3 regions of the Saccharothrix sp. DSM 118769 genome follow, and region 1 is predicted to be linked to each of the others. Evidence: riboswitches for the same ligand, from Rfam matches in the RefSeq annotation. Region 1 holds a riboswitch; each other region holds the start of a gene.
The links. Region 1 has a riboswitch for S-adenosylmethionine ahead of ACRAKJ_RS34470 (aminotransferase class V-fold PLP-dependent enzyme). Riboswitches for the same ligand answer to the same signal wherever they lie in the genome.
Positions count from the first base shown of each region.

Region 2: linked by a shared signal. The riboswitch ahead of ACRAKJ_RS03285 (ATP-binding cassette domain-containing protein) and the one ahead of ACRAKJ_RS34470 (aminotransferase class V-fold PLP-dependent enzyme) in region 1 are both predicted to bind S-adenosylmethionine.
Region 3: linked by a shared signal. The riboswitch ahead of thrC (threonine synthase) and the one ahead of ACRAKJ_RS34470 (aminotransferase class V-fold PLP-dependent enzyme) in region 1 are both predicted to bind S-adenosylmethionine.

Region 1 covers NZ_CP193627.1:8,182,748-8,185,955, forward strand. The annotation lists gene lspA (signal peptidase II) at 1-289, opposite strand, end outside; gene ACRAKJ_RS34470 (aminotransferase class V-fold PLP-dependent enzyme) at 313-1,686, opposite strand; SAM riboswitch class IV at 1,728-1,841, opposite strand; gene ACRAKJ_RS34475 (potassium/proton antiporter) at 1,909-3,208, opposite strand, start outside.
Region 2 covers NZ_CP193627.1:669,092-672,299, reverse strand. The annotation lists gene ACRAKJ_RS03295 (MetQ/NlpA family ABC transporter substrate-binding protein) at 1-52, opposite strand, end outside; gene ACRAKJ_RS03290 (ABC transporter permease subunit) at 91-774, opposite strand; gene ACRAKJ_RS03285 (ATP-binding cassette domain-containing protein) at 771-1,781, opposite strand; SAM riboswitch class I at 2,000-2,092, opposite strand; gene rsmA (16S rRNA (adenine(1518)-N(6)/adenine(1519)-N(6))-dimethyltransferase RsmA) at 2,180-3,058, opposite strand; gene ACRAKJ_RS03275 (transglycosylase family protein) at 3,069-3,208, opposite strand, start outside.
Region 3 covers NZ_CP193627.1:1,374,145-1,377,352, reverse strand. The annotation lists gene holA (DNA polymerase III subunit delta) at 88-1,071, opposite strand; SAM riboswitch class I at 1,170-1,284, shown strand; gene thrC (threonine synthase) at 1,296-2,558, shown strand; gene ACRAKJ_RS06540 (DNA internalization-related competence protein ComEC/Rec2) at 2,539-3,208, opposite strand, start outside.

The DNA of each region.
Region 1 (3,208 bases):
GGATGAACCCGACGACGCCGAACGCGATCAGCGCGAGGATCACCGTCCAGCCCTCGGCCATGCCGAACGCGGCACCGGTGTTGCGGATCAGCGGCAGGTACAGCAGGCCGCCGAACAGCTCGACCGGCTCCCGCCCCTCCAGCTCCTCGACCGCGATCACCTTGACGACGACGTCGAGCGCCAACACGATCGGCGCGATGACCGCCAGCAGCGCGACGCGTCGCTTCGGCAGCGGCGGCTCGGGCTGGTCGGCGTCGTCGGCCGGCTCGGCGCTGGGATCGGTGCTCACCCGGCCATTGTCCAACACGCTGCTCAGCGCAGGAACGGCGGGAGCGCGCGCTGGTCGTCGCACGGCGCCCAGCGGCCGTCGCGCTGCTCGTAGGCCCACCGCGAACCCTCGGTGACGAGACGGCGCAGCGCGGCCACGAACCGGTCGACGTGCTCCTCCGAGCTGCCCAGGCCGAGGGACGCGCGCAGGGCCCGCCCGCCCCCGGTGAGCCGGTGCACGGCGACGTGGGCGCAGAACGCGCCGTCGCGCACGCCGATGCCGTGCTCGGCGGACAGCGCCGCGGCCAGGTAGCCGGCGTCCTGGCCGCCGACGGTGAAGCTCACCACGCCGACCCGGTCCTGCCCGCCGCCGAACAGGGCCAGCTCGTGCACGCCGGGCACGGTCGCCAACCCCTCGCGCAGGCGGGCCAGCAGGACGCGCTCGTGCTCGGCGACCCGCTCCCAGTGCCGCCCGAGGACGTCGCAGGCCACGGCGAGGGCGTGCACGCCGACCACGTTGGGCGTGCCGGCCTCGTGCCGCTCGGGCACCGCCGACCAGGCCACGCCCAGCCGGTCGCCGTGGTCGGTGACGCGGGCCGTGGCACCCCCGCCGACCAGGTACGGCTCGGCGGCCTGGAGCCAGTCGGAGCGGCCGACCAGCGCGCCGGAGCCGAACGGCGCGTACAGCTTGTGCCCGGACAGCACGGTGTAGTCCACGTCGAGGGCGCGCACGTCGACCGGGCGGTGCGGGGCGAGCTGGGCGGCGTCCAGGGCGACGCGCGCCCCGTGCCGGCGGGCGACCCGGGCCAGCTCGGCGACCGGCCACAGCTCGCCGGTCACGTTGGACGCGCCGGTCACCACGACCAGGCGCGGTCCGACGGGGGCCTCGCGCAGCGCGCGGTCCAGCTCCAGCACGGCCGCGGCGGGCGAGGACGGGGTGCGCAGGCGGCGCACGTTCGGGCCGCGCCACGGCAGCAGGGCGGCGTGGTGCTCGGTGTCGAACAGCAGCACGGCGGTGTGCTTCGGCACGCTGCGGGCCAGCAGGTTCAGCGCGTCGGTGGCGTTGCGGGTGAACACGACGGCGTCGGTGGACCGGGCGCCGAGGAAGCGGCGGACCGACGCGCGGGCCTGCTCGTAGACGCGGGTGGAGACCTGCGAGGCGAAGCCGGCGCCCCGGTGCACGCTCGCGTACCAGGGCAGCAGCTCGTCGACGGCGTCGCGGACCTGCTCCAGGCACGGCGCGCTGGCCGCGTGGTCGAGGTTGGCGTACTCGACGCGCTCACCGGTGACCAGCGGCACGCGCAGCGCGGAGCCGACGACGCGGGGCAGGGCGGCGGTGGTAGTGGCAGCGGTCGTGCTGGCAGTGGTCGTGGTGGCAGTGGTGACGGCGGTGGTGGGCCTGGGGACTGCGACGGTCATGACACCCTCCGGGGAGTCCGGGACTCCACCCGTGGGAAGGGAGTCCGCGCTTGCCGGACGCCCTGCGCGCCGGCCAGGTCCTCATCGGGGGCACCCCACCGCGGTAGGAGGGTTGCCGGCCAGCTAGCCCGAGCTTGTCGCTGGCACTCATGACCTTCACCCCGAAGGTAACCGGAACACCGCGCCGCCGTCGAGACGCGCCCACATCGTGGGAGGTCGCGGCTACGGCAGCCCCGCGTCGCCCTTCCAGCGCGCGAACCGGCCGGCCCGGTCGACCGCCCTGATCCGCTGCTCCGTGGCGGTGCGCGCGACCTCCGTGCACACGACCAGCAGCTGGTCGTGCTCCTGGAGCCGGGTGGTCGGCTGGGGCGTGAAGCTGTTCTCCGCCCGCACCACGAGGCTCACCGACGAGCCCGGCGGCAGCCGCAGCTCGGACAGGTAGACGCCGTGCAGCTTGGAGCCGCGCTGGATGCGCACCTGGAGCAGCTCCGCGCCCAGCTCGTCCAGCGCCGAGGAGTCGACCTGCACCTCGTGCGCCTCGCCGGACTTGACCAGGCCGAGCCACTTCGCGAGCCACGGCAGGGTGGTGCCCTGCACCAGGGTCAGCACCACGACCAGCACGAACACCGCGTCGACCAGCCGCTGGGCGCCGTCGACGCCCTGGATCAGCGGGATCAGCGCGAACACGATGGGCACCGCGCCGCGCAGCCCGGACCACGAGATGAACACCTGTTCGCGCCACGGCACCCGGAACGGCAGCGCCGCGCACAGCACCGACAGGGGTCTGGCCAGCAGCACCAGCACCGCGCCCGCGACCAGGGCGGGCACCAGGGCGTCGAGCACCCGACCGGGCGAGGCGTACAGGCCGAGCAGCACGAACAGGCCGATCTGGGCGATCCAGCCGAGGCCCTCGGCGAACGACAGGGTGTCCGCGCGGTGCGGCAGGCGGGCGTTGCCGAGGACCAGCGCGGCGATGTAGACGGCGAGGAAGCCGGAGGCGTGCGCGAGGTCGCCGGCGGTGTAGGCGAGCAGGCACACGGCGACCGTGGCCAGCGGGTACAGGCCGGTGGAGGGCAGGGCGGCGCGGCGCAGCCCCACCCCGCCGAGCCAGCCGAGCGCGATGCCGATCAGGGCGCCCGCGACCAGCTCGTACACCATCAGGGCGGGCGCGGTCCACGTCACCGGGTCGGGCGAGGCGAGCAGCACGACGGCGATGTAGACCGGCGCGTCGTTGATGCCGGACTCCAGCTCCAGCGCGCCGATGAGCCGCTTGCCCACGCCCACCCCGCGCAGCACGCTGAACACGGCCGCCGCGTCGGTGGACGACAGCACCGCGCCCCACAGCAGGGCCGTGCGCCAGTCCATGTCCAGCAGGAAGTGCAGCGCGAAGCCGGTGACCGCGATGCTGACGCCGACGGACACTGTGGACAGTGCGATGCCCAGCCCCATCGCCGGTTTCACCGCGCTCCACCGCGTGGTCAGGCCGCCCTCGGTGAGGATGAGCACGAGCGCGGCCGTGCCG
Region 2 (3,208 bases), 2.2 Mb from region 1:
CGCAGCCCACCGCGGTCAGCAGCACGGCGAGGAGGGCAGCACGAATACGCATGTCGTTCCTTCTGGGAAAAGTGGTGAGGTGGGGAGGGGCTAGACCGACGCGGTGCGGCGGCGGTCGACGCGGCGCGCGACGACGTTGGTGACGACCTGGATCGTGGTGGCGATGACCGCCAGCACGACGACCGTGCTCCACAGGTACCGGTCGTTGAACCGCTGGTAGCCCATGCGCACCGCGAGGTCGCCGAGGCCGCCGCCGCCGACGACCCCGGCCATCGCCGAGTAGCCGAGCAGGGCGATCGCGGTCACGCCGACCGCGTTGACCAGGGCGGGCAGCGACTCGCGGAGCAGCACGCTGCGCACGATCCGCAGCGTGGACGAGCCCGTCGTGACGGCGGCCTCGACCACCGCCACGTGCACCTCGGCCAGCACGTTCTGCACCAGCCTGCCGACGAACGGGATGGCGCCCACCGCCAGCGGCACGATCGCCGCCGTCGGCCCGATCGTGCTGCTGAGCAGGAGCCTGGTCAGCGAGGTGAGCACCACCAGCAGGACCAGGAACGGCATGGAGCGGCCGAGGTCGACGACGAAGCCGAGGACCTTGTGCACCACCGGGCGCGGCTTCAGCCCACCGGGTGCGGTGAGCTGGAGCCAGATGCCGACGGGGGTGCCGAGCAGGACCGCGATCAGGGTGGAGACCACCACCATGTAGAGCGTCTCACCGGTGGCGACGAGCAGTTGGTCGAAGACCTCCGACCAGGGTGTTGCAGACCTCACGCAGCTACTCCCTGCGGACCCGCGAGGGTCCGGCGCACGGAGCCGCCGGCCTCGGAGATCCACTCCAGCGCCGAGTCGGCGCGCTCACCCTTCAACCCGACGCGGAACCGCGCGACGGGGGTCTCGCCCAGGCGGGTCAGGCCGCCGCCCAGCAGGTTCAGGTCGACGCCGAACCGGCTGGTCGCCTCGGGCAGCAGGGCGCCGACGGCGGCGAAGCCGACCAGCACCACGTCCGCGACCCGGTCGAACGCGGCCTCCGCGCCCGGGTTCTGGTCCACGGCGGGCAGCAGCGAGGCGGCCGTGCGGCTGGCCGCGTCGGACACCAGGTCGAGCACCTTGCCGTGCTCCACGACCTTGCCGCCCTCCAGCACCGCGACGTCGTCGCAGATCCGGCGGACCACGCCCATGTCGTGCGTGACGACGAGGACGGTCACGCCCAGCTCGGCGCGCGCCCGGTCCAGCACGGTCAGCACCGAGCCGGTGGTGTCGGGGTCGAGCGCCGAGGTCGGCTCGTCGGCCAGCAGCACCGACGGCGACGCGGCGAGCGCGCGGGCCACGGCGATGCGCTGGCGCTGGCCGCCGGAGAGCTGGTCGGGGTACGACCCGGCCTTGTCGGTGAGGCCCACCAGGTCGAGCAGCTCGGCGACGCGGGTGCGGCGCTGCGGGCCGGCGATGCCCGCGGCCTCCAGCGGCAGCGCGACGTTGCCGGCGGCGGTGCGCTGGCGCAGCAGGGAGTCGCCCTGCGGCACGACGCCGATCTGCCGGCGGGCGGCGCGCAGCGCGGTGCCGTCGAGGGAGACGAGGTCCGTGCCGTCGACGCGGATCGCGCCGCTGTCCGGGCGCTCCAGCAGGGCGACGCAGCGGGCCAGGGTGGACTTGCCGGCGCCGCTCGGGCCGACGACGCCGAGGACGGTGCCGGCCGCGACGTCCAGGTTCACGCCGTCCAGCGCGCGAACCTGACCGGTACTCCCGGGGAAGGTCTTGGTGAGGTTCTCGACAGTGATCACGTTTTCGCTCCACGAAGGCGTGCGGCGGCGCGCGCTCGTGGCGCGCGTCGACCGGCGGGCTCAGCTCAGGAAGGTGTCCCGCGACGGGGACGGCGAGGATCGAAAAGCGGCCCGGTAAGCGGGCTCTGGGCTCTTCTAGAGGCTGCGACAGCCGGAGGCCGTGCGGCGGCCGTGGTCGACGACCCGCCTTCTCGTGAGCAGCATCCTGGGCACGTGATCCTCCATCGGTCCTGGCTGAAGCACCTGCCCCTGTGGAGGAGTGGTTGCTGCGGCGTCGTAGAGCCAGGTCTCTCGGCCGCTCGGGATGGCAGCACCGAGTACACCCGACGACCCACTCCCGACGCAAGCCTGAAACAGGATCGTCCGGCAAATCACACTTTCGGCCGAAAGATCGACGACTACCGAGTGGAGGCGGCCTCGGCTATCCGGACGAAGTCGGCGACCCCCAGTTGTTCGCCGCGGACAGCGGGGTCGACGCCCGCCTCGACGAGCAGCCGCTCCGCCGCCGCGGCCGACCCGGCCCAGCCGGCCAGCGCGCCGCGCAGCATCTTGCGCCGCTGCGCGAAAGCCGCGTCCACCAACGAGAACAGCGCCTTGCGGTCCACAGAGGACGGGCTCTCCCGGCGGGTGAACGCCACCAGCGCGGAGTCCACGTTGGGCACCGGCCAGAACACCGCGCGCGACACCGGGCCGGCCCGGCGCGCGTCGGCGTACCAGGCGAGCTTGACGCTCGGCACGCCGTAGACCTTGCTGCCGGGGGGCGCGGCCATCCGGTCGGCCACCTCGGACTGCACCATCACCAGGCCGGTGCGCAACGACGGCAGCTCGGCCAGCAGGTGCAGCACGACGGGCACGGCGATGTTGTACGGCAGGTTCGCCACCAGGGCGGTGGGCGCGACCGGCAGCCGGTCGGCGGTGACGCGCATCGCGTCCTCGTGCACCACGGTGAGCCGGTCGGCCAGCAGCGGGGCGCGCTCGGCGGCGGTGGCCGGGAGCCGCTCGGCGAGCTTCCCGTCGATCTCCACGGCCACCACGGCCCGGCACGCGGGCAGCAGCGCCAGCGTCAGCGACCCCAGGCCCGGCCCGACCTCCAGCACGACGTCGTCGGCGGTCAGCTCGGCCGCGGCCACGATGCGGCGCACCGTGTTCGGGTCGTGCACGAAGTTCTGCCCCAGCTTCTTGGTGGGGCGGACGTCCAGCTCGGCGGCGAGCCGGCGAACGTCAGCCGGCCCGAGGAGCGAACTCCCCGGGTCGGTCGACGGTGAAGCGTTGGTCACCCGTGCATTCTTACGACAGGCCCAGCTTCGAGGAACAGTGGGGCCACGCCGAGTAGCCGCCGCGGGCGTCGCGCAGCTTCGTGGCGACGGCGATCTGCTGCTCGCGGCTCGCCTGGTGCGGGTACGCGGCGTACTGCGCGCCGCCGTAGG
Region 3 (3,208 bases), 2.9 Mb from region 1:
CGGCTTTCCCGGGCCGACCGCTCGCCCGGGCCGGCGCCGCCTGCACAGGTCAGCCCCCCTCGCGCAGGTCGACACCCCTCGCGTGGGTCAGCGCCGCCCGTGCACCGCGACGATCTTCAGCACCGCCCGCTCCAGCGCGTAGCCCGAATCGGCCGCGAAGCCCTTCACGTCCGCGTTGAGGTCCGCCACGACCGACATCGCCTCGGCCAGCCCGCGCTCCTCCCAGCCACGCGACTGCCCCTGCGCCTTCTTCACCTTCCACGGCGGCATGCCGAGCTCGCCCGCCAGCTTGAACGGGTCGCCCCGCCCCACCGCGGACACCCGCGCGACCGTGCGCACCGCGTCGGCCAGCGCGTCGGCCACCAGCACGTGCGGCACGCCGAGCTGGATCGCCCAGCGCAGGGCCTCCAGCGCGCCCGCCCGGTCACCCATGACGGCCTTCTCCGCCACCGCGAACCCGGTCACCTCGGCCCGCCCCCGGTGGTAGCGGCGGACCGCCTCCGCGTCGACCTTGCCGTCGGTGTCCGCCACCAGCTGCGCCGCCGCCGCCGCCAGCTCGCGCAGGTCCGACCCGACGGCCTCGATCAGCGCCGCCACCGCCTCCGGATCGGCCTTGCCGCCGCCCGCGGAACGGATCTCGTTGCGCACGAAAGCCTCGCGGTCGGACGCCTTGGTCATCTTCGGGCACTCGATCACCCGCGCCCCGGCCTTCCGCAGCGCCGCCGGCAGCTCCTTGGCCACCTTGCTGCGCCCGCCACCGCTGTGCACCACCACGAGCGTCACCCCGTCCGCGGGCGCCTTGGCGTAGGCGAGCACGGCGTCGGCGATCTCCTTGCCGGCCTCCTGCGCGGCCTCCAGCGCGACCACCCGGCCCTCCGCGAACAGCGACGGGCTCACCAGTTCGGCCAGCTCAGGAGGGGTGAGATCAGTCACCCGCACCCTGGTCAGGTCGGCCTGCGGGTCGGCTTTGCGCGCGACCTCCAACGCGCCGCGCACAGCGCGCTCGACCAGCAACTCCTCCTCGCCGACGACCAGGTGCACGGCGTCGGGCGTCTCAGCGGGCGCACTCACGGGCGCGATCCTCCCACGCCCGTCCCGCGTCCGGATGGTGGACGCAACTGGCTGAGGAGCGGGATCCTGTCGTACGTTGAGTGCCGACAACTGAATACCGCTCATCCAGAGGGGCAGAGGGATCGGCCCGAAGAAGCCCCGGCAACCCGTCGCACAGCACCTGCTGTGCGATCACGGTGCCAATTCCGACCCGCGACGCGGGAAAGATGAGGAGATACCTCGCGATGACTGCTGTCAGTGTGCCCTCGGCCACCACCTCCTTCGACCTCGGTCCGGCTCGCGCCCTGTCCTGCCGCGAGTGCGGGCACCAGACGCCGCTCGCCCCGGAATACGCCTGTCTCGAGTGTTTCGGGCCGCTGGAAGTGGCCTACGACTTCGGCCGGGTCCGCCGCGAGGACATCGAGGCCGGCCCCCGGTCGATCTGGCGCTACCGCGGCCTGCTCCCCGTGCCCTCCACCGTCGAGTCGCACCCCAACACCGACCCCGGCGGCACCCGCCTCGTCGAGGCCGACCGCCTCGCCAAGGCCCTGGGCGTCCGCAAGGTCTGGGTGAAGGACGACACCGGCAACCCGACCCACTCGTTCAAGGACCGCGTCGTCGGCGTCGCCCTCGCCGCCGCCCGCGAACTCGGCTTCAAGGTCCTCGCCTGCCCGTCCACCGGCAACCTCGCCAACGCCGTCGCCGCCGCCGCGGCCCGCGCGGGCTGGGAGTCGGTGGTCCTGGTGCCCTCCTCCCTGGAGCGGGCGAAGATCCTCATGACCGCCGTCTACGGCGGCAACCTGATCACCGTCGACGGCAACTACGACGACGTGAACCGGCTCGCCCAGGAACTGGCCGCCGAGCACGAGGACTGGGCGTTCGTCAACGTCAACGTCCGCCCCTACTACGCCGAGGGCTCCAAGACGCTCGGCTACGAGGTCGCCGAGCAGCTCGGCTGGCGGCTGCCCGACCAGATCGTGGTCCCCATCGCCTCCGGCTCCCAGCTCACCAAGGTCGACAAGGCGTTCCGCGAACTGGGCGAACTCGACCTGGTCGAGCAGACCCCGTACCGGGTGTTCGGCGCGCAGGCCACCGGCTGCTCCCCCGTCGCCGCGGCCTTCAAGGCCGGCCGCGACGTGGTCACCCCCGTCCGCCCGGACACCATCGCCCGCTCGCTGGCGATCGGTGCACCGGCCGACGGCCCGTACGTGCTCGACGCGGTGCGCCGCACCAACGGCGCCATCGAGGACGTCACCGACGAGGAGGTCATCGAGGGCATCCGGCTGCTGGCCCGCACCGAGGGCATCTTCGCCGAGACCGCGGGCGGTGTGACCGTGGCGACCGCGAAGAAGCTCATCGAAACGGGCCGGCTCGACCCCGACGGCGAGACCGTGCTGCTCATCACCGGCGACGGCCTCAAGACCCTCGACGCGCTCGGCGACCGGGTCGGCCCGAAGGCCAACGTCCCGCCGTCGGCGGAGGCCGTGCTCAAGGCCCTCGAATCCTGACCGGGGCGCTCACAGCGCGACCCTCCCCGACCGCAACCACCCGGTGCGCGGGAACGCGGTCAGCTCGGGCAGCTCCTGCGGCCCGACCTGCTCGGTGACCACGCGCCACGCGGTCAGCAGCTGCGGCCACGGCCGCGCCGCCTTCTGCCGGTTGTAGCGCTCGGCGTACCACTCCTCCGGGGCCATGGCGAGGTCGTCGTCGAACAACGCGTCGGCGACCAGCCGGTACGCCGAGTCCGCGGAGTCGACCTCGGCGGTCCGCACCACGCCGGTGACGGTGGCGCGCGCGACGATCCCCCGCCCACCGGCGGGCAGCTCCTCGCACACGTAATAGGCGAACGAGGGCCGCAGCTCGTCGCGCGGCCACGGGTGGGCGGTGTAGCCGCGCTGCCACAGCGCCCACCCCACGGCCCGGTCGCCACCGGACCGCCGCCACCCCGTGCGCAGCCTGACCCACACGTCGTTCCTGTCGTTCCCGCCCATGGTGATCCCCTCCTGCTTCGTGGTCGGGGCCGCCCCGGCGGGCGACCCGCGGCCCGTCCGGGCCGGTGAGGACGGCGGTGTCGCCGTCCCGGTCGGTGCGCAGCACCAGCGCGCCCTGCCGGGTCAGGGCGTCGACCAGCACCCCGCTCGGGTGGCCGTAGCGGTTG